One region of the Halomonas sp. 113 genome, then DNA from elsewhere that is predicted to be linked to it. Evidence: predicted binding sites of a transcription regulator. Region 1 holds the regulator's gene; each other region holds the start of a gene.

Region 1 (7,221 bases):
TATCGTTTCACGACCAATTTACCCCTGGCGACCTGACCCAGGCGCTGGAGCGTAGCAATGCCAGTAAGCGTCCGCTCTCGCTGTACGTTCATGTGCCCTTCTGCCGCAAGATCTGCTTCTACTGCGCGTGTAATAAAATCGCTACCAAAAACACTGCCCTTGCCGAGCCCTATATAGCCCGGCTTGACCGCGAGATGGTGCTGACCGCACGCCATTTGGATACATCACGACCGGTGGAGCAGTTGCATTGGGGCGGGGGCACGCCAACCTTTCTCAGCTTGAATCAGATGGGTGACCTGATTGATCGCCTGGACGCCCGTTTTGGTCTTTCGTCGTCTGCTGATCGCGATTACGCGATTGAAATAGATCCTCGCGAAGCGGATGTGTTTACGCTGCGCCATCTCGAATCCCTCGGCTTTAATCGCATCAGCTTGGGCGTTCAGGATTTAAGTCCACTGGTGCAAAAAGCGATTAATCGTATCCAGCCTCGGGTACTTACCGAAACGCTGATGGAGGAGGCGCATCGCCTGGGCTTTCGCTCGCTCAATCTCGACCTAATTTATGGCTTGCCATTTCAGACTGAAAAGAGCTTTGCCAACACCCTACGCCAGGTGATCGAGCTCAACCCGGCGCGCCTTTCTGTGTTTAATTACGCGCATATGCCCGAGCGTTTTGCCCCGCAGCGGCGCATTAATGTCGATGACTTGCCAGGCGGAGAAGAGAAGCTAGCGATTCTGCGCACCACCATCGAAATGCTCACCGCAGCTGGCTATGTGCATATCGGTATGGATCACTTTGCCCGCCCTGACGATAGCCTGGCTATTGCCCAGCGCGAAGGCTCGCTGCAGCGCAACTTCCAGGGCTACTCCAGCCATGCTCAGTGCGACTTAATCGGGCTTGGCGTATCGGCGATTTCCCGTATTGATGACGTCTATGCGCAGAATCCTAGCGATCTGGCCCGCTACGAAGCGGCGCTGGATCAGGGGCAGCTTGCCACCGTGCGTGGCATACGCTTAAGTGATGACGACCTGATCCGCCGGGATGTGATTGAGCGGCTGATGTGCGATATGGGCATTGACCTGGCCGCCGTTAGTCAACGCTGGAACATCGATGCCCCCCGCTACTTTGCGCCAGCGCTCGAGCGCCTGCAGAGCGCCGAACAGGATGGCCTGCTGACCCGCAGCGGTGATCAGCTTAACGCCACGCCGATGGGGCGGCTGCTGATTCGCCATATAGCGATGGCGTTTGATACCCACCTTTCCGGGCAAACGGGACAACGGTATTCTAAGATTGTTTAATCACCTTATTGCAGGCATGCTAAAGCGACTATAATAAGTAAGGATTTTCTAATTGATAAGTGTGACCCACTCAAGGAGCAACGCATGTTGGAACCCATGAGCCGTCGTCGCTCACTACTCCACGAAACTCGCTGCCAAACCTGCAGCTTGAGTTCTCTGTGCTTGCCGCTTGCCCTTGAGCTGGACGATATGGGGCAGTTCGACGCTATTATTCGTCGCCGTGCACCACTCAAAAAAGGCGAGCCGCTGTTTCGTCAGGGCGACACCTTTACCAGCGTTTACGCAGTCCGTTCGGGCAGTTTGAAACAGGTCACCGCCGAAGGTAACGGCAGCGAGCAGCTAACCAATTTCTACCTGCCTAGTGAATTGGTGGGGTTGGATGGCATTGACGAAGAGCATTACCCCGGTAGCGTTATCGCCCTGGAAACGACCACGGTCTGCGAGATTCCTTTTGACCGCCTGGATTTGCTCTCAGAAGAGATCCCTGAGCTACGTGGCCAGCTGTATCGGAGCATGAGCAAAGAGTTACGCGATGACCGACGCATGATGCGCCTACTCTCGCGCAAAACCGCCGATCAACGGCTGGCCACCTTTTTGATTACCCTTTCGGATCGTTTTCGTCGCCGGGGCTACTCGCCCTACAGCTTTCGCCTCTCAATGCCGAGGGCCGATATTGGCAACTACCTGGGCTTAGCGGTGGAAACCGTCAGCCGCATTTTAAGCCGCTTTCAGCAACAAAGCGTGGTGGCGGTTTCCGGGCGAGAGGTCAACATTCTCGATATGCCGCGCTTGATTACCCTCGCCGAAGAGGAAGAACAAACAGCTAGCTGACGTTAAAGGCTTGGATACGCCCCGCCAGTAGCTCTGCTTGCTTGGCCTCAAGGCCTTCAAAATCGAACAGGCTGCGGTCAGCCAACTGGGAAGGGGAAATGTTGGTGACAGCCTTGAACATGCTCTCCAGGCGGCCGGGAAACTTTTTGTCCCACTCGGCGAGCATCTCTTTGACCACCTGACGCTGCATATTAGGCTGGGAGCCGCACAGGTTGCAGGGAATGATTGGGAACTCCATCAGCCGCGAAAACTCAGCAATATCCGCTTCTTTGCAGTAGGCCAACGGCCGAATAACGATATTCTTCCCATCATCGGATAGCAGCTTTGGCGGCATCGCTTTCAGGTTGCCGCCAAAGAACATATTGAGAAACAGCGTTTCGAGAATATCTTCCCGGTGATGGCCCAGGGCTATCTTATTGGCGCCAATCTCTTCGGCAAAGCCATACAACGAGCCGCGCCGCAGCCGTGAACAAAGCGCGCAGGTAGTTTTACCTTCCGGGGTTTTCTCTTTTACCACCGAGTAAGTATCGCGCTCGACAATGTGGTACTCCACGCCCTGCTTATCCAGATACGCAGGCAATACGTGCTCGGGAAAACCCGGCTGTTTTTGATCCAGATTGACCGCTACCAGCGAAAAATTGACCGGCGCATTGCGCTGCAAATTGCGCAAAATCTCCAGCATCGTGTAGCTGTCCTTTCCACCGGAGAGGCAGACCATTACGCGATCACCTTCATTGATCATTTGGTAATCAATGATCGCATTGCCCACTTCTCGGCGCAGACGCTTTTGCAGCTTGTTAAATTCACGCTTCTGCTTCGCATCAGCCAGCTCAGGCTGGTCGTGCTCAGCGTTAGCTGGGGTGGCTCCAACCGTATCAAGGTGAGCAGGATCAAAGTGATCAAGAGATTGCATGGTATAAGCACTGCCGAGGGTATGGTGAAGAGAAGAGGCGCTACAAATAAATAATTGGGCGCTATTCTAACAACACTCTTCGCCTTGACCCAACTACTCGTCGCTCCTCCCTAAGCAGCCTGCGCCATAATACGCTGCAGGCGCATATACAGCAGTGCGCTGGCGGTGGCCTCTCCAAGCACACTCTGCTTGCCCATGACGGGTACTTGCCAGCATGCCAACGCCTGGGCGAAGCTGCTGGGCGCTTCGACCTCCGGGTGCAAACGGCGCAGTTGGCGCTGATGCAGTTTTGCCACATCGACCTGGGCGTTGGGCAGGGCAAAATTCAGCCGCTTACTGAGCAGTGCATTCAATGCTCCAATGCGCTTCTCTAACTGCCAGCCAACGATGGGCCGATTGCCGATAAATTCTACTAGCGCGCTCAAGTTATCACTGTTTGGTAGCAGTATCTCCCCCGCCTCGCACAGCAAGTGATGACGGCGCAGCGTTGCGCTCGCGGGCTGCTTCGCGCTGCCAAGGGTGATCACAAAAGCGCGGCTGGTATGCACCTGCTGATGGCTCAGCACCACTGCCGCCACGCTGATCACAGGTGATGATTGCGTGGGCGTTGCGGTGCAGGCGAGTGCCACCAGCTCTTCGCCCATATAGGGCTGAAACAGCCAGGCATAGGGGGAGTCTGCACAACGACGCCGGTCACTTTCACGCCTTAACAAGGTGCGCAGCGAGCCGCTAAATAGCGTCACATGTCGATCTAACAGCCGCATTCCGCTCACGAATACTCCAAATGGTAACGGTGGGAAAGCCGCTGCTTAAAGTCTTTGACAATATGCATCGCTTCGCGCAGCAGGTCGCGCTCCAGGGAAGAGAGGTTCTGCACCACGACACGGTTAGCGCGTCTGCTGCTTTGGGCGTTAGTTTCTTTCGCATCCGCAGAAGTTTCCAGCGTACTTAGCTGCTGCTTGAGGCGCAGCTCAGAAAAGAGCGCCAACGCTTCGCCCAGGTCATCGGCAAAACGGCGATCCAACCGGCCGTCAGTAACCAGGGCATCCAAGCGATCAAACGTCGAGGTGGCTTTGATGCGCCGCTCAAGCGCCATGGTGCGGACACCGTGCACGATAGGGAAAATACCGCCTTTCTTGATATCGATACCGTGCTGAGGCTTTTTCAGCGAACCAAACAGCGTCAGCGGCGTCGAAAAGCGCAGCGCCGTGCGGGCAAAATAGGAAAGCAGCAGCTCATCGCCCGAGCAGCGTTCAAACAGCTCATCGCGCACGCTCTCAAGCAAGCTCGGGTTGCCCGCCACGCCATGAGCATCGAGCATAATGGCCAGCTTCATCAGGCTATCGCCATCACGCTCCCTGGCCCACTTGGCAATATTACCTTTCCATTGGGATACCGTGGCCACCCACTCGGGGTTAGACACCATAATGTTGCCGGGGCACGGCGGGTAACCAAGCTGAATCAGGGTATCGGTGAGCGTTTGCATATGGCTGGCAAGATCAGGCCACTGGGTTTCATCGGCAAGAATCAAGCCGTTATCCTGATCCGTTTTTAGAATCTGCTCACCGCGCCCTTCGCTGCCCATCACCATCATGCAGCTCTGCTCGTGATAGCGCTTATCGACAGTGAACTCCCAGGCCTTGCTAATAATACGGCCGTTTAGTGCCGCAAGCAGATCCATCGCAAAGCGCAGCTTAACGCCCTGGGCCATCAGCGCTTTGACCAGCTCCGGGGTGCGCTGACTGGCAGCCGAAAGCGCCTCTAAGTTGGTCGCCTGCTCGATCTGCAGGCTCACCACATAGCTGCGGCTTGAGAAGTAGCTAAGCACGTCGGTGAGCTCTACAACGCCTTTCAAGACGTTTTGCTCCATCACTACCACCCGCGCCACTTTATGGCGGGTCATCAGCACCAATACTTCAAATAAGTACTGATCCGGTGCGACGGTCACCAAGTTAAAATGGGCGATCTTATCCACCGATGATGTTACCGCGCTGCCCTTTAGCACTAAGGCGTTGAGCAGATCGGTTTTGGTCACCATGCCGAGGGTGTCGTCCTGGGTCGACACCAGCAGGCTGTCGGCGTGACTTTCGTTGAGCTGTTTTACAGCGCTAGCGATATCGGTCGTCGCTGCCATCAGCAGTGGCGCACGCATGCACTCGCTTACCTTGGCCAGCATAAAGCCTGACATGGTGACGCCACCTTCGGCGCGCTTTTCGGTCATCAGGCGCGCCTTATGGGTCAGCGATTGGCGAAAAAAACTGCTGAAATCAGGATAGTGGCGACACAGCTGCTGAAACAGTGCTTTAGGCATTAGGTAACACAGGCACTCCTGTTCAGCCTTAAAGCGGTAGCGGCTTTTACCGTTGAGAATACTGATCGCGCCAAACAGGTCCCCTGCCGTGTAGTGACCAATACGCGCGGTAGATGAGGGCAATGTAGGATCGATTTCCGCCACTTCGCCTTTATGGATCAGATAAACGAACTCACCCGCTTGGCCAGTCTCTAAAATGATTTCGTCACGATCAAAATAGGCCAGGTCAATGCCACGACGAATGTGGTCACGCCCCTCATCGTCAAGGAGCGTAAACGGCAGTTGGGATAGATCCACATCGACCATGGCGTATGACCTCATTAAACGAGACTGCGACTAACCGTTTTTTGCCTAATGGCGAGCAAGCAGACATAAGAAATAACAAATAAACATCGTGATTCGATACTGACCCACATAAACTGACCTACTCCAGCGCTTCAAAAACGTTTATCGATTATTATATGAAGGTGGCTGTACGGGTATAAAGGATTCACTTCCCAAGTAGCAAGTAGAACGTTGTTATACCTTTAGCTATCACGCTAAAGTCGAAGCGACTTTTGATACACGACCAAAGTATCGACACTTACTAACCGTGCTTCCGGCAAAACCCAGGACATGTATTTAAAGTAGCCAATAACTGCTTTTATTTGCTCACTAGACTATCGTCCTATAGCTCTTCAAACGCCTACAAAATTCGCTTAAACAGCCTCTAAAAACTCGTATTTTCAATAACATGCATCTTACCAAAAGCCAATTCGTCGTTTATTGATACCAAAGTCTGGGATTTATTTTTTGACGTTTATTGCCCAGTATTAACAATGAGTCATGCAGGGTAATCGCACGTCACTAACTAACTCGACATTTCATATCGAATAATAAGGTGATGTGCTAACAGAAGCTGACTCACCACTCCTATCGATAGGGTGGCTTTAGACGTGCGATTGCCCTGATGGGTCACACGCTATTCCTCGTGAACTTTCCCAACCTTAAAAATCACAAGTGGAGAGCAACACAATGGCAGATGACAAAACCAACGCTGCTGAATACTGGAAAGCAAACGTCCGCTTAATTTTCGGATGCCTGGCTGTTTGGGCATTTGTTTCTTACGGATGCGCTATCCTTTTTCGCCCGCTGCTCGCCGGTATTCCGGTTGGCGGTACCGATCTTGGCTTCTGGTTTGCACAACAGGGCTCAATCCTAACGTTTATCGTGCTGATCTTCTTCTATGCCTGGAAGATGAACAAGCTCGATCAAAAATTTGGCCTTGGGGAGTAAGCCGGTATGAGCCAGTTTGCAATTAACTTACTGTTCGTCGGCGCCTCTTTTGCCTTGTATATAGGCATTGCGATTTGGGCGCGCGCCGGCTCAACGAAAGACTTCTATGTCGCGGGGGGCGGGGTTCACCCGATCACCAATGGCATGGCCACCGCAGCGGACTGGATGTCAGCTGCATCGTTCATTTCCATGGCGGGCCTGCTAGCCTCAGGCGGCTACGCCAACTCTACTTTCCTGATGGGCTGGACTGGTGGCTACGTTATCCTCGCGATGCTGCTAGCACCTTACCTGCGTAAGTTTGGTAAGTTCACCGTGCCTGACTTTATCGGCGACCGCTTCTACAGCAACACCGCTCGCTTAGTGGCTATCGTCTGCTTGATTGTGGCGTCGGTTACATACGTTATCGGTCAAATGACCGGTGCGGGCGTAGCGTTCTCTCGCTTCCTTGAAGTCAGCAACACCTGGGGTATTTGGTTAGCCGCGCTGATCGTTTTCCTCTACGCCGTATTTGGTGGTATGAAAGGCATTACCTATACCCAGGTAGCCCAGTACATCGTGCTAATCATCGCTTACACCATTCCTGCGGTGTTTAT
Region 2 (7,221 bases), 680 kb from region 1:
CCTGAATGGCCATATACTGAGCAGCCCCTTTAGGCTCCCAGGTGTGCTCCTGCTCACGGGTTAGTTGTACACGAACAGGTCGACCCACCGCCTGAGACAGCAGCACTGCATCCGCGCCAACGTCGTCGGCGCAGTTGCGGCCATAGCAGCCTGATGTTTCCATGCGGGTAATGGTGATAACGCCTTCGTCCAAACCGGTAAGGCGGGCGAGGTCGGCGCGCAGGCTGTGTGGATTTTGGGTGCCCGACCATACGTGAAGGCCATCTTCGTTGGCATCGGCGACAGAGCACGAAGGGCCGATGGAGCCATGCAGCTGGAATGGCCACACATAGTGACGATTGAGCGGATGCTGTGCGGCAGCCAGAGCGTTATCGAGATCACCCTCTTCGAGGAGTATGCGCTGCTTGCTAGGCAGGTCAAGCAGTGCTTGCTCTATGTTGTCCAACTGAGGCAAGCCTTCGATTGGGCGCCACTGGATCTTTAGCTGTTTGGCTGCGGCAGCAGCCTGCTCTTCACGCTCGGCCACCACGCCAACAAAGTCACCGACCACCACCACGCTTACCACACCTGGCAAATGCGCCACAGAGCTTTTATCTACCGCGATTAAACTGTTGCCAATAAAGTCGCCGCTATCATGGCCTACATAAGGCGGGCGAATCACTCGCCCATGCAGCATGTTGGGCAGACGTAGGTCGTGGATAAAGGTCAATTGCCCGGTGGCCTTGGCGGGTATATCCACGCGGGAGGTCGATTGGCCGACCAGGGTATAATGGCTGACCGGTTTAAGCGGCACCTCATCGGCAAGCTTTAATGCATGACGGGTGCCCCGCAGTAACTCCCCAAAGCTAACGGATGAGCGGTTATTATCACTTGGCGTAATGGCGCCGTTCTGGCAGCTAAGTAGCGAGCGTTCAGTGTCAAAGTGCTGTGCTGCCAGGGTTAATAGGTACTCCCGCGCCTGTGCCGCAGCTCGACGTAAAGGCTCGGCAGTGATCTGAATCGACGCACTGGCAATGGTGGGGCCTTGGTTGGGGGCTTCAACGGAGTTGCCCAGTACCATGGTAACGCTGTCGAACGCGACGCTAAGCTCTTCTGCGACAATTTGAGCGAGCGCCGTGCGTATGCCAGTGCCCAGGTCTACGTGGCCGTTGAAAGCCACGATATGACTATCGCTCAGTACGGCAATAAATATCTCAGGCTCATGTGGGGTGAAGTTTGAGTGTGTACCTGGCTGTCCGGGCGCGGGTTTAGGGGGCGTAACCGGGTCGCGATAGATCACCAGGACATCAGACCCATACAGCAGTGACTCTCTTGTATAGTCTGATTTATCAGCCATGTCTGCCTCCCACGCTCGCATTTAAGATGATCAGTGCGGATGAATTTTAGGTGATGAAAGAGCAATAACTAAGGTAAAATTATAGCGTGTACGCCATAAAAGCATGATGAATTGATCCAGCGCAAGGAGTATTTCATACGTTGATGCATCATTTTGTGAACCAGTGCCATACTCGATACACGACGTCGCCAATAGATTAAGGATATGGAATGACAACGGATAGTGCGTTCAAACACTCGTCTTCCAGCGAGCACTCTACACCTTCAGAGCAAGGGTATGATTTTTCTGAGCAAGTAGGGCATTTACTGCGTAAAGCCTACCAGCGGCATACGGCTATTTTTCAGCGCTACAGCAGCGATAAACAGCTCACGGCCATCCAGTTTGTAACGCTGTGCACGGTGATGGAGCGCGGCCCCAGCTCGTTAACCGATATCGTCAACGCCACGGCGATTGATCCAGCCACTATTCGTGGCGTCATTAAACGTCTTAAAGCACGGGGGTGGATCGCACTAACCACCGACCCCAATGATCAACGCAAAGTCATGGTCGTGATCACCGAGCCCGGTGAGACATTAGTCGAGGGCATGGTGCCCAATGCCAAGCAAATTAGCGATCAGACCATGAAAAATCTCAACCCGGCAGAGCGGGTTGCTTTAATGCATCTGCTGGAAAAAATGAACGCGGATGGGTGACCCAAAAGAGAGGCCCTCTCCCGCGTTTTATAGGTCCTCCTACCGCTTCATTAAGTAACCCAATGTTTCATCCAGTCCAATCACATCCCCATATTTGCTATCGATATCAAACAGGTTAGCTTCATGGGGCGCGGGGTGGCGGTCGCCCACGCAATCACGTACCACCATCACCCGAAAGCCGTGCTGTACGCCGTCAACGGCGGTGGCGCGAATGCAGCCGCTGGTGGAGCAGCCGGTGATGATCAGCGTATCGATACCCATGGCGACCAGCGTGGAGGCGAGCGAGGTGCCAAAGAACGCGCTGGCATACTGTTTGGTCATTACCAGCTCATCTTCACGGGGTGCCACCTCGGGGCAGAACTCGGCGTAAGGGTTGCCCGCCACCATCGCCCGCATGACCGGTGCCTTCTTGACCCAAATGCCGCCATCGATCTGATCCGGGGCGTGATAAAGGATGTTGGTGTGGATAACAGGCGTACCTGTACGCCGCGCGGTGTTTAATAGCGGCGGCATATTGGCCACGGCGTCCACCACACCCTGGGCAAATAACGGCGAGCCGGGGGTGGTGTAGCCCTGCATAAAATCAACTACCAGCAACACGGGTTTTTTACCAAAACCAATGCGCCCATCCCAGACGCCTTTGTAGTTGTTATCTAAGCTGTCATCTAAAGAGCTGTCACCAGCACCGCTGCTGCTGGTTGCCTGGCTGGGATTCGTCATGGCGCTATCTCCTAATAAGCCCCTGATAAGAGTGCACCCGCACCTGGGACAATAGGCTCCAGGTCGAGCGCCTTAAGCATGGCGTAGGTGGTCGCGATAGCTGCGGTTACCACCGGCTTACCGGTCAGGGCTTCGACCTTGGCGACGGCTGGCAGCGATGGCATTTGTACACAGGCTGACAAGACGATAGCGTCCACGTTACTTAAATCGAGACTGGCGACGATCTCGGGGAGATTGGCGGGGTCGTGGCGAGCGACATCCAGGTTATTGGGAATCTCAAGCGCGCGGTAGTCGAGCACATCGATCCCTTCCTGACGAATGTAGTCCACCACCATTTCGGTCAGCGGCTTCATGTAGGGGGCCACTACCACCACGCGCTTGGCTTTCATCACTCCCAGGGCATCCACCAGCGCACCGGCGCTGGTGACCACTGGCGTGTCGCAGCCGTTCTCTTCGGTGCGGCTGCGCAGACGCTTTTGCGACTCTCGGTGGTAGCCGGGCCCCATCGCCATAATGGCAACCAGGCAGGCATACCCCATCACATCCACCGCTGCATCAGAAAGCTCCAGGGCGCAGCGATCCGACTCTGCATCCATGGCAGCCAGTTCGTCCTTGCTGACGTTCTTCATGCGCATGCGGCTGGAGTGAAAGGTAAAGCGTTCCGGGCGGATTAACTGCCGCGCCGTAAGCATGGCGGGTATTTCGGTCTCCATGGTGATATTGGAGCTGGGGACGATCTGGCCGATACGGTAGCTTTTGATCTCGTTCTTTATATAGTTGCTGGTCATGGTATTTGGCCTCTCTTAGAGTTCGCTGCCCAGGAAGTCTTCAAACGCGGCAAAAAAACCGTCGAAGTCATCCCAGGGAATCATGTGACCCGCTTTTTCCGCGGTAGAAATACGAACCGTCGGTAGAAGGGCGCGTATTTCGGCGCGATCTTCATCCTGGATAACACCGCCTTTGCCTGCACACATCAGCAGCGTGGGCACTTTGATAGCGGGGAAATCCTGGTGGATATCGACGCTGTGGAACTCTTCAAACGCCTGAACAATGGCGGGCTCAAAGCAAGTATGTAACCACTCGGCGCGTAACCGCAGTTGCTCGTCGCTCCAGGTGGGGCAGTAGTGGCGCATGGTCTCGATATCGGCACCACGTGTGCAGTCGCGAATCGAATCCACGTACCAGGGCAGCTTGCTGGGGTACTCACGGCGTCCTGGCCCTGAAACCGGTGGGTCGATAAGTACCAGTTTGTCGATTCCCGTGGCGCCGCGACTCATGGCGCGTAGCGCAAAGCGCGCACCCATGGAGTGGCCCGCCAGAATGACATTGCTCAGACCCAGCGCATCAATAAAGGCGATCACATCGTCGGCGCAAGTGTCGGTGTCATAATCGAGCTCGGGTCCGGTAGACGACAAGCCGCGTCCACGAACATCCAGCACATAAGTGTCGAAATGCTGGCCGAGCCGCTCGGCCACAAAACGCCAGGTGATGGCTGGGCTGGTAATGCCCGGTATCAGTACCAGCGGTTGGCGCGAAGTCTCGGCGCTGTCGGCAAAGCGCAGGTAGTGCTGACGAATACCATTGGCGTGCACGTTGGCGCCATAGAGATAGGTGCTGTTCATGCTGGGCTCCCTTGACTGGTTGGTTGCTTCAGCGGTACTTCAAAGGGGTCATAGGCGAATACCCAGGCCGGGTCTTCGTCTTCCCGTAACCAGGTATTGTCGTGGGAAACCTGCTGAACCCGCGAGGCGCGTTCAAAACGGTTGGTGCGGTAAAGTTCGAATGCCTGCTGGTAGTGCTCGGCGCCCACTTCCTCCAGGCAGCGTACCAGCATGGCGGCATCCTCGATGGCCATGGCAGCGCCCTGGGCCATATGAGGCTTCATCGGGTGGCAGGCATCGCCCAGCAGCACCAGTCGATTTTCATGCCACAGTGGCAGCGGGTTGCGCTCCAGCAAGGGCCATTTGGTGACGGTTTCAGTGCAGTCAATCAGCGCTTGTACGGTGGGGTGGTAACCCTCGAATGCTTTGCGCATCTCTTCCCGTGAGCTGTCGACGAAGGAAGTGCCGTGGTTCCAATCGGGTTCAGGCACGCCGGTAACGTAGTAATACTCCTTCTCGTCGCCGGTCACGAAGTACACCATCATGTGCCGGTCTTCCGACCACCACTTCACGCAGGCTTCGAAATCCAGGTCATATGCCTTGAGTTTTTCGGCAGAGATAATTGCCCGGTGAGCGACCCAGCCGCTATAGATCGGAGCCTCTGGGCCCAGTAGCTTCTCGCGCAGCCGAGAATTGACACCGTCTGCGCCGATTACCAGGTCGGCCTCTTCCGTCGAACCGTCAGCGAAGGTCATGACGACCTTGTTGCCGCTGTCGTCGACATCGACCAGGCGCTTATCGAAATAGAGGTTGTCCTGGTCGAGCGTGCTGACCATCAATTCGTGCAAATCACCACGGTGTACGGTGATGTAGGCCGCCCCATAGTTTTCGCGAGCAAACTCGCCTAGCGGGATGCGAGACTGATACTCGCCGGTCATACCGTTGCGGCTAAACCAGTAATCGGGGTGTGAGCCCATGGCATTGAGCTTCTCCTCAATGCCGATCCGGCGCATTACTTTCATCACGTTGGGGCCAAGGTGAATGCCTGCCCCAAGGCGCGCAAACGCTGGTGCCTGTTCGTACACCTTGGTGGGGTAACCCGCTTTCTGCAGTAGTGCGCCTGCAGCGGCGCCGCCAAGGCCCGCGCCAATAACGGCTATGGTGGGTTTATTGTTCATATCCTGGTTTCCTCGCTGTTTTATTCGCCTATCACTCGTTTCTGAATGCGTTCGTGAATGCTATAAAACAACGTATACACCATTTATTTTTTGGTCAAGAATTAGTTTCGAAATTATTTTTTAACGAAAACAAGGCGGTATTTTTAAATAAATACATGAATTTAATGGATTTATTGCTGTTTTTTTGGTTTTATGCAAAAACTTGAACAACGTGTACATTGAGTGCTATACGTTTATTAGGCTTATTTTTATAGCGTACGCACCTTTAATGCTCGATGGGTATTAGCTCTGCACTCAGCTGGTGCAAGTCGATTGGCCGTATGTGAAAGGTAGATGAAAATAGGCTGGTTTAAGGTGCTACGAAGCGTGTTTGGCAGGCAGTATTTATTAGTAATATCTAAGTCATATCCAAGCCCTACTCAGAGCAAGAGGGCGGGCTTAACAATAACGATGATGATCCCCTATGATGCTAAAGCTAACTATCAATGGGCAAGAACGCGAGCTGGCCGTGCCGCCGCAGACACCATTGCTCAATGTGTTGCGTAACGACCTGGCGCTCAATGGACCCAAGTATGGCTGTGGTTTGGGCGAGTGTGGGGCATGCAGCGTATTGATTGATGGCATGGCCGCACGCACCTGCGTGCTGCCCGTGTCCGCTGCCGTTGGCCATGAGGTAACTACCCTTGATGGTCTTTCCCAGGGCGGTGAGCTTGACCCTGTACAACAAGCCTTTATCGATGCTCAGGCAGCCCAGTGTGGCTACTGTTTGAACGGCATGATCATCACTATTCGTGCGCTGCTAAATCATAATACCCAACCCTCTACGCAGCAGATTCGCACCGCTTTAGAGCATAACCTCTGCCGATGTGGCACCCATGTTGAAATTCTCCAGGCAGCGGAGCGTGCCGTGGTCATTAACGCGGCCGCGTTGCAGGAGGCTTCTCATGAGTGAAGGGTCGATGCTCCATGGTCAGCAAGAACAGGCCGGCATCCCCGCGCTGCTAGCGAAGGCACGTTTTGGTGTCGTCGTGCGTCCACCTTACTACCGGTGGAATGGTGAGCGTTTTGAGAGTGATCGCTTAGTTGGCGTCGATAGCAGCCGCATTGCCTCACTATCTGGATCTATTGAAGTCGTGGTGGAAGGGAATTTTGTGGGGGTGGTTGCCGATAGTTTGGCCTTGGCGACCGATGCCGCTAAACAACTGAAGGTTGAGTGGCAGGCCGTTCACCAGACGCCCGAACAAGCGCCTGAAAGCGATCAAGCGCCCTCTGATTCGCCTCTTGTTATGCCTGGCCAGTCGTACATGCATTCGAACCATGGGTATGGCTGGCCGAGTCGCATGCGCTGGGGCAGTCACCCCAGCTTGGTAATTGCCGATTGTTGCGACCAACAATTGAGTGTGTGGGGGCAAACCGTCACCCCAGCGGCGCTTAAACAGGATCTAAGCCGGTTAACCGCGCTGAATATTAGCCAGATTGAGCTTTATAGCGCCGATGGTAAACACGCATCAAATCAGGCCTCAGGGCTGGGTCGCCATTGCGGTGACGATGCCGCGGTGGATGCGGCGTTGATGTCGCGGACGGTGGGCGGCCCGGTAGCCGTCTGGCTTGATGCCCGCTACACCAAAGATGTTCAGGCATTGGGCCAAGCGCAGCGAATTAGCCTAAACGCGGATATTGCCAGTAGTGGTGAG
Region 3 (7,221 bases), 790 kb from region 1:
GGGCCCGGCAAGGCGGCCAATGCAGGTGGCGTTGCTACCAGTCAGTTAGAAATGGCACAAAATAGCAGCATGGAGCAGTGGCCACTGGAGAAAGTCGACCAAAAATTAAAACAGATTATGGCCAATATTCACCGCCAGTGCGCCGATACAGCCGAAGAGTTTGGTGATAAAACCAATTTGGTACTAGGCGCCAATATTGCAGGTTTCAGAAAGGTGGCTGATGCTATGATTGAACAAGGGGTCACCTGATCGTCTTTATTTTATAAATCGCTTATACTATAAAAAGCACGCAGTCCTTCCTTTATTGGGGAAGGGCTGTTTTTTATTGGTTTAAACTTATTGCTTTCTAAGGAGAGTAATCATGGGACAACGTCCTGCTATTATTATTAACCGTCTTGATGCCGAACGCCTCCAGCGCTTGATCGACAATGCATCCGAGAAAGACATGGCCGTGGCTCAGCTACTTGAGGAAGAGCTAGCACGAGGTGAAGTCTGCGATCCCGAGGATATTCCGGATGACGTGGTCAGCATGAATAGCCAGGTTCGCTTCACCGACCTTACCCGAGGGCTTAAGATGATTCGTACCCTCGTCTATCCGCACTCCCTGGAAAGCGTAGCGGACGGCATTTCGGTCATGGCACCTATTGGTGCTGCATTGATCGGCCTCAAAGTGGGCGACATCATCGAATGGCCGTTACCCAATAATACCGAGGCACGACTCCGCATCGATGCTATTTATTGGCAGCCCGAACGCGAAAAGCAATTCCACCGATAAGACGCGATAAAGAGTGAGCTGGCTCCGCTAGCTCATGATTAAGTCAGCTATTTTCTTCGCCCACTTAATCCACATAAAGAGGGTCTATTCAGGGCGCCCTCAGCTTTCACATACCCCCTTCGGAAGACTATAACTAAGCGGCTCTTTATCGCATTAAACACACCGTCCCTGCTATTAGTCATAGCCATGGTACTTTTCACAATTCTTCCAGTGATAATGTACACATTGGACGGTTACCTTAAAACCTGAATTGGCAAAGCATTACAGCGCTCATAGACGCCATTACGCCAGGAAGTGGACGCAGCGACTTCCTATCAAGAGAGGATCGTCTCAGGCCAAACGACAAAAAAAACGTGATACGATAATCTTTTGTATTCGTCATATTTTCTGTCGTTTTTAGCGACAACCTCACCGCAAAGGGAATCAACTTTCACCATGTCGTCAGCTAAAGACTGCGTCGCTACGCTTATTGATGACTTCCAGAAGCGTCGGCCAATTCGCGCCGGTTCATTGATTATTACCGTCTATGGCGACTCTATCGTTCCGCGGGGCGGCACTGTGTGGTTAGGCAGTCTATCGAAACTGGTGGAGCCCATCGGTATCAATGAGCGGCTGGTGCGTACATCGGTTTACCGGCTGACCAATGAAACCTGGCTACGGGGAGAGAAGATTGGTCGTCGCAGCTACTATCGGTTGAGTGGCCCTGGTCGGCGTCGTTTCGAACAAGCCTTCAAGCGTGTCTATCACGGCACCCAGCCAGCTTGGTCGGGACAGTGGACATTGGTATTGCTGACACAGCTTCCCCCAGACCGGCGCCAGCAGATTCGTGACGAGCTCGAATGGCTAGGCTTTGGTAGTTTTGCTCAGGGTGTGCTGGCGCATCCCACGCTGTCATGTGCAGAGACCATGGCGGCTTTGCAAGAACTAGATGCAGCAGACGATACGATTGTAATGCAAACGCAGACCATGGAGCCCATGACCAGTAAGCCGCTGCGTCTCCAGGTCAGAGAGAGCTGGAACCTCGACGAATTAGCCGAGCTCTACCAACGTTTTCTGGTTAAGTTTCGCCCCCTTTGGAACGCGCTCAACACAGAGAACCATTTAGGCCAAGAAGAGTGCTTCATTGCCCGAACTTTGCTTATTCACGAGTATCGCAAGGTTCAATTACGCGACCCCCTCCTGCCTGAAGAACTACTCCCCACGGCGTGGGAAGGACGCTACGCCCATCAGCTCTGCCGCAACCTTTATCGTTTGCTCTACGAACGTGCAGAACGCTGGTTGGATCAACATTTGGAAACCGCCGAGGGCCCACTACCCGCCCCTGGCCCCAGCTTCTACCAGCGCTTCGGCGGGCTGGATTGAACGCCTAACGAGACTGCTTAATCAGCCGTCACATCGGGCATAACGCACCTTATGGCTGTGGCGACTGATCCAGCGTCTGCTGCTTGGGTTGAGTATCACCAGCCAGCAAGGTTGGACGATCAGCATCGAGTTCTGCCAGCGGCTCACAGGGCTCCAGGCTGTCCCGACAACGGCCCACTAAGCGCTGATACTCCTGGGTACCCTGCTGTTTCCAGGCGAACTCTTCATCACTCAGCGCGCGCTTAACCTTTGCGGGTGCCCCCATCACCAGCGACTGGGGCTCACACTCGAAGCCCGCCTTAACGAACGCTGCTGCCGCAACGATAGACCTCTCAGCAATGTTGGCGCCATCCATCACCACGGCGTTCATACCCACCATGGCATCACGCCCAATCACGCACCCATGCAGTACCGCGCCATGGCCGATATGGCCATCCTTCTCAACTTTGGTGACGCAGCCAGGAAAGCCGTGCATAACACAGGTATCCTGAAGGTTGGATCCCTCTTCCAGCACAAGACGGCCGAAATCGCCGCGCATCACCGCGCCAGGGCCTACATAACAGTTGGGGCCCACGATCACATCCCCGATCAACACTGCCGTTGGGTGGACATAAGCCGTCGGGTGTACCACCGGCGTCACCCCTTCAAGTCGATAGTAAGGCATAACACTCTCCGTTAGCTTGATTGGCCGTGTGGGGTGTTGCCCCCACCGCCAGTTCTTCGAACTGCTCGGCCACTGCTTTATTAGTTGTGTAGCCACCTAGAGTTATCGCGCCTTTGCTGCACTGATTGCGTCATGGGGCGCTCCTCCACTCACTCTTTTTTGATACACCATATAAACAAAGACTATATTTTGCGTAACAAAACATCAAACACTTTACCTGTCGCCGTCTACTGAAGAATGGGCACACCGCTATCTAAAAACTCGACGCACCCTGCTGTAAGTCAGTTTTTTAGACGACCTTGGTTTTTTTATACCATCGTCTAACAATTATCTTATATTCGCAAAAAAGTCACACAAGTTATTGTTAATAAATAACAAACTACCAACAACACCAACAAGCGACACATTATAATCACCCATATAATATTGATGTGTATCAAAATAAATCTATACTCGGCAGAGATTCATCCTGTGGATCACAGGCCGAACGGTCACTGGCGGGCACCGCCGACCGCGAAAAGGGCATGCGCCTTCCAATAAAAACGACCTGCCACTTTTCAAGGGCACTGACACAAGGACATTACCCATGAGCCAAGCGCCCCTGCTTTACAGCGTGGAAGACGGCGTCGCCTGCATCACGCTGAACCGCCCCGAAAGCTTGAACAGCTTCAATACCGAAATGCATGCCGAGATGCGCAAGGTGCTAAAAGCCGTGCGCCAGGATTCAAGCGTTCGCGCTTTGCTGCTGACCGGCAGCGGTCGAGGTTTCTGCGCCGGCCAGGATCTTTCCGACCGTAGCGTCGCGCCCGACGCAGAAGCCCCCGACCTCGGCGAGTCGCTTGAGAAACGTTACAACCCCATGCTGCGCGCCCTTAAAGACATGCCGTTCCCCACCATTTGTGCGGTGAACGGCGTGGCCGCAGGTGCCGGTGCCAACATCGCCCTGGCCTGCGACATCGTATTGGCCGCGCGCTCGGCAAGCTTTATTCAGGCCTTCTGTAAGATCGGCTTGATTCCAGACTCCGGCGGCACCTGGACATTGCCTAACTTAGTGGGCATGGCCCGCGCCAAGGGCCTGGCGATGCTGGGCGACAAGCTGCCCGCCGAGACCGCCGAACAGTGGGGCATGATCTGGCGCTGCGTCGACGATGAGGCGCTTCAAGAAGAAGCCATGAGCATGGCTCGCCACCTGGCCACTCAACCCACTCATGGCCTAGCGCTGATTAAACGCGCCCTACATGCCAGCAGCGATAACAGCTTCAACGAGCAGCTCGACCTGGAACGCGACCTGCAACGCCTTGCTGGGCGCAGCGAAGATTACCGCGAAGGCGTCAGTGCTTTTATGGAAAAACGTCGCCCCACCTTCAAGGGAGAGTGATATGCCAACCCTTCTCTCTACCGCCACTATTAGCATCATCAGCACAGGCGCCATTAATGCCTTGACCGATAGCCGTTTGGTTATCGAGGCTATCGTCGAGAACCTTGAGGCCAAGCGTCAGGTGTTTGCTCGGCTCGAAGCCCTATACGAGGAAAGCTTTCATGCGTGATTCCCAACTGAACCCGCAGCAACTGGCGGAAGCCTGCGCCGAGGCAATGTTTTCCCGTGACCACGCCAGCCAAGGGCTGGGCATGCGTATTACTCGCGTGGCCCCCGGCTTCGCCGAACTGACCATGACCGTGCGCCAGGACATGGTGCAGGGGCACGGCAACTGCCATGGCGGGTTTCTGTTTGCCCTCGCCGATTCCGCCTTTGCGTTTGCCTGCAACAGCTACGATGAAGCCACCGTGGCCGCTGGCTGCAGTATCGACTACCTCGGCCCCGGCCAGCTGGGCGACGAGATCACCGCCACCGCCGAAGAGCGCAGCCGCCGCGGGCGTACCGGCATTTACGACATTACGTTGCGCAATCAGCACGGAGATACCGTTGCCTTGTTCCGCGGGCGTTCCTACAAAATTCGCGGCAGCGTACTCCGCCTGGAAGACACCGCTGCTGGAGATAGCCAATGAAAGGCGCGTTGATCATTGAGCGCTTATAAGCCCATTACTAAAGCCATTCCATAGACCATGGTGCATTTAGAAACTAGTCCAATAACAACTAGCTTGATCGGAGACCCCTGATGAATCAGCCCGCAACGCGTATCAACACCGCGACTCTCGACCCCTTGGAAACCGCCAGCGTCGACGAGCTGCGCGCCACTCAGGTCAAGCGCCTGAAGTGGAGCCTGAAGCACGCCTACGACAATGTGCCCTTCTACCGCCACTCCTTCGACAAGGCTGGGGCGCATCCCGACGATATCCAGACGCTGGCGGATCTCGCCAAACTACCTTTTACCACCAAGGCCGATTTGCGCGACAACTACCCGTTCGGCATGTTGGCCACACCGATGAGCGAGATCGTTCGCATCCATGCCTCCAGCGGCACCACCGGGCAACCGACGGTGGTCGGCTACACCCAGAACGATATTGATGTGTGGTCTGATGTGATGGCGCGCTCGATCCGCGCCGCCGGCGGCAGCCGCAACGACAAGGTGCATGTGGCGTATGGCTATGGTCTGTTCACCGGTGGGCTGGGCGCGCATTATGGTGCTGAACGCCTGGGTTGCGCGGTGATTCCCATGTCGGGCGGCCAGACCGAGAAACAGGTTCAGTTGATCCGTGATTTCGAGCCGGACATCATCATGGTCACCCCCTCGTATATGCTCAACATCGCGGACGAAATGGAGCGCCAAGGCATCGACCCGCATACGCTGCCCTTGCGTACTGGCATCTTCGGCGCCGAACCTTGGACCGACAGCATGCGCACAGCCTTAGAGCAGCGCCTGGGCATCGACGCCCTCGATATTTACGGTCTCTCTGAGGTAATGGGCCCGGGCGTAGGCATGGAGTGCCTGGAGACCAAAGATGGCCCGACCATCTGGGAAGATCATTTCTACCCCGAGATCATCGACCCGGTCAGTGGTGACGTCCTGCCAGACGGCGAATACGGCGAGCTGGTGTTCACCACCTTAACCAAAGAAGGCCTACCGGTGATTCGCTACCGCACCCGTGACCTGACCCGCCTACTACCGGGCACCGCGCGCCCCATGCGACGCATCCACAAGATCACTGGCCGCAGCGACGACATGCTGATCATTCGCGGGGTGAATGTGTTCCCCACCCAGATCGAAGAACAACTGCTCAAAATCGCGTCGCTTTCTCCCCACTACGAGATCGAAGTCAGCCGCCAAGGCAATATGGACATGGTGCTTGTTCGTGTAGAGGCGAATCATCATGACATCGCCCGCGACCCCGTGGCTTGTGAAGAAGCCGCGAAACAGCTCCAGCATGCCATCAAGACGCACATTGGTATCAGCACCAAGGTCGAGGTGTGCCCGGTAGAAAGTGTTATGCGTTCGATGGGTAAGGCCAAGCGGGTCAAAGACGTGCGTTAACTCTTTTCAGACAGAGCCTAGGGCAATGATATCAGCCCCCGAATACTTATTATTCATGGCTTTTAAGCTTTAGGCTTGTGAAGCTGAAAGTGAACGAGCGGCCACCACTGTTAGCTCTACCTTAGCATCGATAAAAAGCTCACAACATACAGTAGTACGAACCGGCAGAGGCGCAGAAAAATAGTTCTTATAAGTACTGTTGAAAAGCTCAAAATCACTTTTATCAGTGAGATAGGCAGTGACTGATACAATCTCACTTAACCCCAGACCACTCTGGGCCAGTGTTGAAGAAATGCGCTTCATTACTAGATCAGTTTGCGCAACAATTCCCTCCGGAATTCTTCCTTCTTCATCTAAAGGAACTTCTCCGGAAAGCATGACCAGATCATTAACTTCGCGAAACTTAGAAAATGGCATGTTCATAGCGTATTCTCCTGATACTTATTGAAAATCAATTAACCGAAGCCGAGGAAGCCTTCAGAGAAGCTCAGTGGCTGGGCATTGCAAAGCGATTTAGTATCGACCTGAGGACGTGAGAGCTCTGGAATAGTATTGAACAAGGCTTCTAGTTCCTGAGCAAAAGCAAGCGTAGCCAGGTCTTCGCCACGGCGGCCAATGATCTGCAAACCAAAAGGAAGACCATTTAGATCCCGTCCGGCAGGTAACGTAATAGATGGGTGGCCAACCAACGTCGACGCATAAGCCATTGAAAGCCAATGGTAATAGCTTTCCATCGGTTTTCCGTCTATCTCACTGGGGTAAAGCTCATGCCAGTTTCGTGGACTAATAGTCGTAGTCGGCGCAATAATAAAATCATGCCGTTCGAAAAATGTTTGCCAGCGCCGGTATATTTGGGTCTGCAAATTCATGGCCTCCACGACATCTAACGCAGAGAATGAAGCCCCCTCTTTAACATTGGCCTTGATATTCGGGCCCACTTTACTTGGATGGTTTCTAACCAACTCACGATGATGGCCGGAAAACAACAA
Region 4 (7,221 bases), 2.7 Mb from region 1:
CTGTTATGCAACACAAAGTTAGCTGCGGGCACCGCCAGCATAACGCCGGTCATACCGCCTAGGGTAAAGGTGATAATAAAGCCCAGCGTCCATAGCACCGGCGAAGTGAGTTCCAGGCTGCCGCGGAACATGGTGAACAGCCAGTTGAACACTTTCACCCCGGTAGGAATGGCGATGATCATTGTCATAATGCCGAAGAAGGCGTTGACGTTGGCGCCCGCCCCCATGGTGAAAAAGTGGTGCAACCAAACCACAAACGAGAGCAAGGTGATCGAAATGGTCGCCCACACCATGGTGGCGTAGCCGAACAGCCGCTTACGGGCAAAGGTCGCAATCACTTCAGAGAACACGCCGAAGGCTGGCAGAATCAGGATATAAACTTCCGGGTGGCCCCAGGCCCAGATGAGATTGACGTACATCATCATGTTGCCGCCAAAATCATTGGTAAAGAAGTGCATACCCAAATAGCGATCCAGCGTTAGCAGCGCGATGGTCGCGGTCAAAATTGGGAAGGAAGCAATGATCAGCACGTTGGCGCACAGCGAGGTCCAGGTGAAGATCGGCATGCGGAACATCGTCATGCCTTTGGTGCGCATTTTAATGATGGTCACGAAAAAGTTAATACCGGTCAGCGTGGTGCCTATACCGGATATCTGCAACGCCCATATCCAGTAGTCGACCCCCACCCCGGGACTAAACTCGATCCCCGATAACGGCGCGTAAGCGAGCCAGCCGGTTTTGGCGAATTCGCCCACCACCAGCGAGATATTGACCAGTATCGCGGAGACCGCAAACAGCCAAAAGCTTAAGTTATTCAGGAAAGGGAAAGCAACGTCGCGGGCACCAATTTGCAGCGGCACTACCAGGTTCATCAAGCCGATGACCATGGGCATGGCGACAAAGAAGATCATAATCACGCCGTGGGCGGTAAAGATCTGGTCGTAGTGCTCGGGGGGTAAATAGCCCGCTGCATCCCCGGCGGCCATCGCCAGCTGGGTGCGCATCATTATCGCATCCGAGAAGCCGCGCAGCAGCATCACCAGGGCGACGATGAAATACATAATGCCGAGCTTTTTGTGGTCAACGGAGGTAAACCACTCGTTCCACAGCCAGCCCCACTTACGGTAATAGGTGATTAAACCAAACAGTGCGATCCCACCAATGGCCATAAAGGCCGCGACGACCATGATGATCGGCTCGTGGTAGGGAATTGACTCTAACGTGAGTTTTCCAAACACGGCTTAACCTCCCACTTCTACGCTAGAGGAGTGGCTGCGCATGGCATTATCCTGACTAGCATGGTTGTTAGTGACATGACCTGATTCGGCCGCGTGATCGGCAGTCTTCTCATTTTCGCCATCGTGGGAGTCAGCATGATCGCCGCCCATCTGATGCTCGCCGCCGGTATGGAAGCTTCGTAAGATGCTTTCATACAGCGATGGTGAGATGGCTGAGAAGTACTCAACCGGATTCGATTCGCTAGGTTCCGCCAACGCTTCATAACCTTCTGGGTAGGTCAGCGTTTGTGGAGCAGCGCGTACCGTTTCCACCCAGGCGTCAAAATCCTCGGGGTTGGTCACCTTGGCTTCAAAGGTCATGCCAGAGAAGCCCGCACCACTGTAGTTGGTGGAACGACCAGGGTAGCTACCAATCTCATCGGCGATGAGATGGACATCGTTATCCATGCCCGCCATGGCATAAATCTGGCTACCAAGATGGGGGATAAAGAAAGCGTTCATCACTGAGCCTGAGCTGACCCGAAAGCGCACCGGTGTATCTACCGGAAAGGCCACTTCGTTAACACTGGCAATACCCTGCTCGGGGTAGATAAACAGCCACTTCCAATCAAGCGCCACCGCCTGTATTTCGATCGGCGCCACATCGCTTTCCAGCGGTTTGTGGGGATCAAGGCTATGGGAGGTCTTCCAGGTCAACAGGGCGAGCACCGCGATAATCGCACAGGGCACGATCCACACCACCGCTTCAATCACGTTGGAGTGCGCCCAATCAGGCGTGTATTTAGCTAGGCTATTACTACGCCGGTAACGCCAGCCAAACAGCAGCGTCATGACAATCACAGGAATAACTACAATCAACATTAGGCCAAAGGCGGTCAGAATCAGTGTGCGCTGCTCAGCGCCAATCTGGCCTTTTGGGTCTAGCAGCGCTGAACTACAGCCTGCTAGAAACAGACACAGCGCAAGGAGCACTAGCGTGCCTCGCCTGCGCCAAAGTGAGCGTCGTTGCATGGTGTGATCTCGTCAGAGGTTGTTTAAAACACTAGCTAGCCATGTCGCCCTTCTACATAGCAGGCTAACTACCACCCCATACTCTTCCCAAAACATGCTCTGCATGGCGCTCTTGAAAACGTGCTAGGAAAACGCTCTCAAGGACAGTGCACACGTGACGCTGGGCGCCATTGCTCCGGGAAAAATATGCGTCGCCGGATGGGAATTGGCGACGAGCCTCGCCGGCCTAAGCACTAAAGGCTTAAGCAGTTAAGACTAAAGTATTTTCTATTGATCGAGATCATGAAAGAAGTGGCGCATTGCCGCACCCAAGGTATTGACTGGGATGAGCAAGGGGGAAATCGCTTACGCCACTGTGACGGTGGGAACCACTATCTCAGGTACAACGCGGCCATTTTTTTTAAGCAACTGCGGGGCGCCCTCTTCGTCGGTAACCACCACATCAAAATCGTCCAGAGCAGCGAAATAGGCCGGGCGAACTACACTGAACTTACTGGCATCTACCACCAACAGGCGCTGCATAGCGGTGGCAATGGCAGCCTGTTTAGGCGCCACTTCGTGAAAGTGAAAGCAGCTAACACCACGCTCTAAATCCACCCCTGCAGCGGAGATCAGTGCCTTATTAATGCCTAACCGCTCGATAGCAGCGGTCATATTGTCGCTACCGAATGACTGCGAGGTGGCATAAAACAGCCCGCCCAGTAGCACCAAGCGCACGTTGGGCAGGGCGGCAACGGCATTGGCAACATTAAGCGCATAGGTCACTACCGTCAGCTCTCGGAAATGACTTAACTGGCTCAGCAGCGGCATTAGCGTTGAGCCGCAGTCGATAAACAGCGTATCGCCCTCTTCTATGTAGGCTAACGCCCGCTGACAAAGCCGATACTTGGCCTGGTAGTGGCTAGCCTGCTGTTCGGTCAAGTCATAAATAGGCGTTACGCCAGGGTAGTTTGCCATCACTAGGCGTCCACCCAGCAGGCTAATGGCAGTATCCTGAGTCGTCAGATCGCGACGGATGGTCATTTCGGAAACATCGCATAGCTCTGCGGCATCGCGCAGATGAAGAGTACCGCCACTGGCAAGCGCTTCCTGAAGCTTGGCAAGGCGCAGCGCACTACGGCCATTCATGGTGGGCATCTCCTGGCAAACCCCTCTTGTTGTGATTTTCGCAACGAGAGCATCGGTGTTGCGTCCATTTTCATTTCTATGCTGAGCGAGCGGCGGCGTAATTTCCACTGCTACGACGGCTATTGGTGCTATTAGTGCCACAATGAGAGCCATATGACATTTAAATAGCGTTGATGTGACAACTCTTGCAAATCAACGTTAGAAAAATAACACTAAATGTTATAATTTTAACATTAACGCCAGCCCGCACGACTACAACCTCGGATAGCCACACCCAAGTGGCTCCGCGACAACCAATGTTGAGGCTCTCATGACTGCTCGTACACACTCTCGCCCCCCTTCGTCTAAGATCGCGCTTGGCGCTGGCGTATTAGGGGCCATACTCACTACGCCGCTAATGGCAGACGAGGCTGCTCAGTCGCATCCTCTAGATCGACTGTGGTCATTCGCCAACGTTTCGGTTAACTACCTGGACTGGTCAAACGGCACCGAGGCGCGCACCGCTTCCAACGCGGCGAAAAGCGACTTTATGTTTCTCGAAATCGAAGGCGGCGCTGGCTTTAGCTGGGGCGAGTTCTACGGCTTCTTTGATTTCGAGAACCCCACCAACGACCAGTTCGATGAGTCCAGCGGTGGTAAAGACAACTTCCGCACCGCGGGTAAAGTGACCTCACACATTTACCTGGGTGACAGCTCGCTGTCGATTTACGCCCACCTGTATGACTTCCGTGATTACGGTTATGACAGCCGCGAGCAGGATCAGATTCTTGGTTTGGGTTACCGCACTACCTTCGACAATGGCCTGTGGTTCAAGCCCTTTATCGGTGCTGCGCGGGTACAAAGTAACAGCTATACCGGCATGAACGGCTATATGGCAGGCTGGGTCGCGGGTTATGATTTCACTGCACTCAACCAGGACTTCAGCGTCACCAACTGGCACGAACAGACCTTTGGTCGCGACGATGAGTATCTGGAGCAGAACTACGTGGGCGATACAGCGGGCAGTGTAGGCACCAACGGTGCACTGAGCCTATGGTGGCATCCGAGTGATTTGATCACCACCGGCATTCAGTATCGCTACTCTGACAATAAGTTGGGCACCCCCAACAATTATCAGAATGCGATGATCTACTCCGTCAAGCTCAACTTACTATAAACGCGCTTCTTACTCGCGGACTCGAAGGATCTCCTTATGACACTCCTTATGAGCTTGGTGGGTATGGTCACTCTGGTGGCCATTGCCCTGATCTTCTCCTACGACCGTAAATCGATACGGCTACGTACCGTGCTGGGCGCCTTTGCTATACAAGCGGGGATTGGTGCCTTTGTACTTTATGTGCCGTTTGGCCAAGCGGTACTACAGGCCATCTCCTCCGGCGTTAGCCAAATTTTGGTGTATGCCAACGATGGTATCGGCTTTCTGTTCGGCGGCTTAGCCGATGTGGATAATGTCGGCTTTGTATTTGCGATCAAAGTACTCCCCGTCATTATCTTCTTCTCCTCGCTGATCGCCGTGCTCTACTACATCGGCATTATGCAGTGGGTGATTCGCATCCTCGGTGGTGCCCTGCAAAAAGCCCTGGGCACCTCTCGCACGGAGTCGCTTTCTGCAACGGCAAATATTTTCGTCGGCCAGACCGAAGCACCGTTGGTGGTGCGTCCGTTTATCGCCCGCATGACGCCTTCGCAGCTGTTTGCCGTTATGTGTGGTGGTCTGGCATCGGTCGCCGGTTCAGTATTGGCGGGCTACGCCGCGCTGGGTATTCCCATGGAGTACTTGGTAGCGGCCTCCTTTATGGCGGCGCCGGGCGGGTTGCTATTCGCCAAGCTGATCATGCCGGAAACCCAAGACGTTACCGACAGCGACAGCGTTACCAAGGTGGAAGAAGAGATTGAAGCCCTGGAAGATAAACCTGCCAACGTCCTGGATGCTGCTGCATCGGGCGCTACCTCGGGTTTAATGCTCGCGGCCAACGTGGGCGCCATGCTACTCGCCTTTATCGCCCTGATTGCCCTGATCAACGGCATTTTAGGCGGCATTGGCGGCTGGGTGGGCTTTGAATCGCTGAGCCTGGAGCTGATCCTGGGCTGGCTGTTTGCCCCGCTTGCCTTCCTGTTGGGTGTACCCTGGGAAGAAGCGACGCTGGCTGGCTCATTCATTGGCCAAAAATTAGTGGTCAACGAGTTTGTCGCCTACATCAACCTAGCGCCTTACATTGATGGGGAACAGGTGGTAGCTGCGACGGGTCAGATGATGACACCGCACACTATGGCGATCCTCTCTTTTGCGCTGTGTGGCTTTGCGAACCTCTCCTCCATTGCGATTCTGCTGGGTGGCCTGGGTAGCATTGCCCCTACCCGCCGCAAAGAGATTGCTCGTTTTGGCGTCAAAGCCGTATTGGCCGGTACACTGTCCAACTTGATGTCGGCCTCGATTGCTGGCTTCTTTATCGCCCTAAGTAACGTCACTGCTTAACGCAGCGGGGTTTACTGAAGGTGGCGGGCACTGCGGCTTTATCCGCAGTGCCCGTTTTTATCTTTTACTGATTTGTGAGAATTCCATGACTGCGACCGCCTCCCCCCATATCGTCCAAGCCGCCCGCCAAGCACTCACCCTCATGGATCTGACGAGCCTGAACGACAACGACACGGACAGCACCATTGAAGCGCTCTGCCAGCAGGTGAAAACGCCCTTTGGCACCCCTGCCGCGGTCTGTGTATACCCTCAGTTTATTGTCACCGCCCAGCGTGCGCTTACTGCTCACAAGCTTAATGACCAGGTGAAGATCGCCACGGTCACCAATTTCCCCAACGGCGACGGCGACATTATGGCCGCCGCCCGTGAAACCCGCGACGCGGTTGCCTCCGGCGCCCATGAAGTTGATGTGGTCTTTCCCTACCGCGCGCTGATGGCAGGCGACGAGGAGACCGGCCTTGAGTTGGTTGAAATGTGCAAAGCCGCCTGCGCTGGCCAAGCACTGCTCAAAGTGATCATTGAGTCCGGCGAACTCAAAGAACCTGCACTGATCAAACGCGCCAGCGAACTGGCCATTGAAGGCGGTGCAGATTTCATTAAAACATCTACCGGCAAAGTAGCCGTTAACGCTACGCTGGAAGCCGCAGAGATTATGCTCAAAGCCATCAAGGCCAGTGGTAAAGACGTTGGTTTTAAAGCAGCGGGTGGCGTCAAAACCGCCGAAGACGCAGCGGAATATTTGGCCCTTGCCAACGATATTATGGGTTCAGGCTGGGCAACGCCCGCGCACTTCCGCTTTGGTGCCTCTAGCCTGCTGGGCAATCTGCTGGCGACGTTGACCGGCAATACCAACGCTGCCACCACTGACGGAGGGTACTAATGTCTACCAACGCCACTCAACACACCCTGCTCCCCCAGGAGCTGATTCGCCTAAAGCGTGACAACCAGCCGCTGCCCGCGGAAGAGATTAAAGCCTTTGTGCAGGGCATTGCCGATGATCGCATCAGCGACGCCCAAATTGGCGCCTTCACCATGGCCGTGTTTCTCAACGGCATGAGCCGTGAAGAAGTCGTTGCGCTGACCACCGCCACCCGCGACTCTGGCCACGTGATGCAGTGGAGCGACCTCAACCTGCCCGGCCCGATTGTCGATAAGCACTCCACCGGCGGCGTGGGCGATTTGGTTTCGTTGGTGCTCGGCCCCTGGGTCGCCGCCTGCGGCGCCTTTGTACCGATGATCTCCGGTCGCGGCCTGGGCCACACCGGTGGCACCCTGGATAAGCTCGAATCGATCCCCGGCTACGACCCCTACCCTGCCCCTGAGCGCTTCCGCGAGGTGGTGAAAACCACCGGCGTAGCGATTATTGGC

What was found. The regulator FNR, encoded in region 1, switches genes on or off when oxygen is low (the NO sensors DNR and NnrR bind a similar motif). The targets are predictions, from matches to a motif close to TTGATNTANATCAA.
Region 2: a site for FNR is predicted at 1,448-1,461, ahead of YERSI8AC_RS21445 (xanthine dehydrogenase family protein molybdopterin-binding subunit). Genes of this name have one in related genera too.
Region 3: a site for FNR is predicted at 3,228-3,241, ahead of paaG (2-(1,2-epoxy-1,2-dihydrophenyl)acetyl-CoA isomerase PaaG). Genes of this name have one in related genera too.
Region 4: a site for FNR is predicted at 2,520-2,533, ahead of cyoA (ubiquinol oxidase subunit II). Genes of this name have one in related genera too.

The regions. Positions count from the first base shown of each region.
Region 1 is NZ_LR881453.1:3,895,703-3,902,923, forward strand. Features, by position in the region: gene hemN (oxygen-independent coproporphyrinogen III oxidase) at 1-1,298, shown strand, start outside; gene fnr (fumarate/nitrate reduction transcriptional regulator Fnr) at 1,383-2,129, shown strand; gene ttcA (tRNA 2-thiocytidine(32) synthetase TtcA) at 2,122-3,042, opposite strand; gene YERSI8AC_RS18465 (DNA polymerase III subunit epsilon) at 3,153-3,806, opposite strand; gene YERSI8AC_RS18470 (DUF294 nucleotidyltransferase-like domain-containing protein) at 3,812-5,659, opposite strand; gene YERSI8AC_RS18475 (DUF4212 domain-containing protein) at 6,368-6,628, shown strand; gene YERSI8AC_RS18480 (sodium:solute symporter family protein) at 6,635-7,221, shown strand, end outside.
Region 2 is NZ_LR881453.1:4,577,102-4,584,322, reverse strand. Features, by position in the region: gene YERSI8AC_RS21445 (xanthine dehydrogenase family protein molybdopterin-binding subunit) at 1-1,336, opposite strand, end outside; gene YERSI8AC_RS21440 (MarR family winged helix-turn-helix transcriptional regulator) at 1,546-2,028, shown strand; gene YERSI8AC_RS21435 (N-carbamoylsarcosine amidohydrolase) at 2,068-2,748, opposite strand; gene YERSI8AC_RS21430 (maleate cis-trans isomerase family protein) at 2,760-3,536, opposite strand; gene YERSI8AC_RS21425 (alpha/beta fold hydrolase) at 3,552-4,370, opposite strand; gene YERSI8AC_RS21420 (FAD-dependent monooxygenase) at 4,367-5,527, opposite strand; gene YERSI8AC_RS21415 ((2Fe-2S)-binding protein) at 5,991-6,479, shown strand; gene YERSI8AC_RS21410 (c-type cytochrome) at 6,472-7,221, shown strand, end outside.
Region 3 is NZ_LR881453.1:4,689,546-4,696,766, forward strand. Features, by position in the region: gene gdhA (NADP-specific glutamate dehydrogenase) at 1-249, shown strand, start outside; gene rnk (nucleoside diphosphate kinase regulator) at 362-775, shown strand; gene paaX (phenylacetic acid degradation operon negative regulatory protein PaaX) at 1,211-2,137, shown strand; gene paaY (phenylacetic acid degradation protein PaaY) at 2,187-2,801, opposite strand; gene paaG (2-(1,2-epoxy-1,2-dihydrophenyl)acetyl-CoA isomerase PaaG) at 3,388-4,179, shown strand; gene YERSI8AC_RS21905 (3-hydroxyacyl-CoA dehydrogenase NAD-binding domain-containing protein) at 4,181-4,348, shown strand; gene paaI (hydroxyphenylacetyl-CoA thioesterase PaaI) at 4,341-4,808, shown strand; gene paaK (phenylacetate--CoA ligase PaaK) at 4,919-6,232, shown strand; gene YERSI8AC_RS21920 (RidA family protein) at 6,302-6,655, opposite strand; gene YERSI8AC_RS21925 (amidase) at 6,688-7,221, opposite strand, start outside.
Region 4 is NZ_LR881453.1:1,210,556-1,217,776, reverse strand. Features, by position in the region: gene cyoB (cytochrome o ubiquinol oxidase subunit I) at 1-1,238, opposite strand, end outside; gene cyoA (ubiquinol oxidase subunit II) at 1,242-2,249, opposite strand; gene YERSI8AC_RS05725 (DeoR/GlpR family DNA-binding transcription regulator) at 2,595-3,377, opposite strand; gene YERSI8AC_RS05720 (outer membrane protein OmpK) at 3,688-4,533, shown strand; gene YERSI8AC_RS05715 (NupC/NupG family nucleoside CNT transporter) at 4,570-5,853, shown strand; gene deoC (deoxyribose-phosphate aldolase) at 5,939-6,733, shown strand; gene deoA (thymidine phosphorylase) at 6,733-7,221, shown strand, end outside.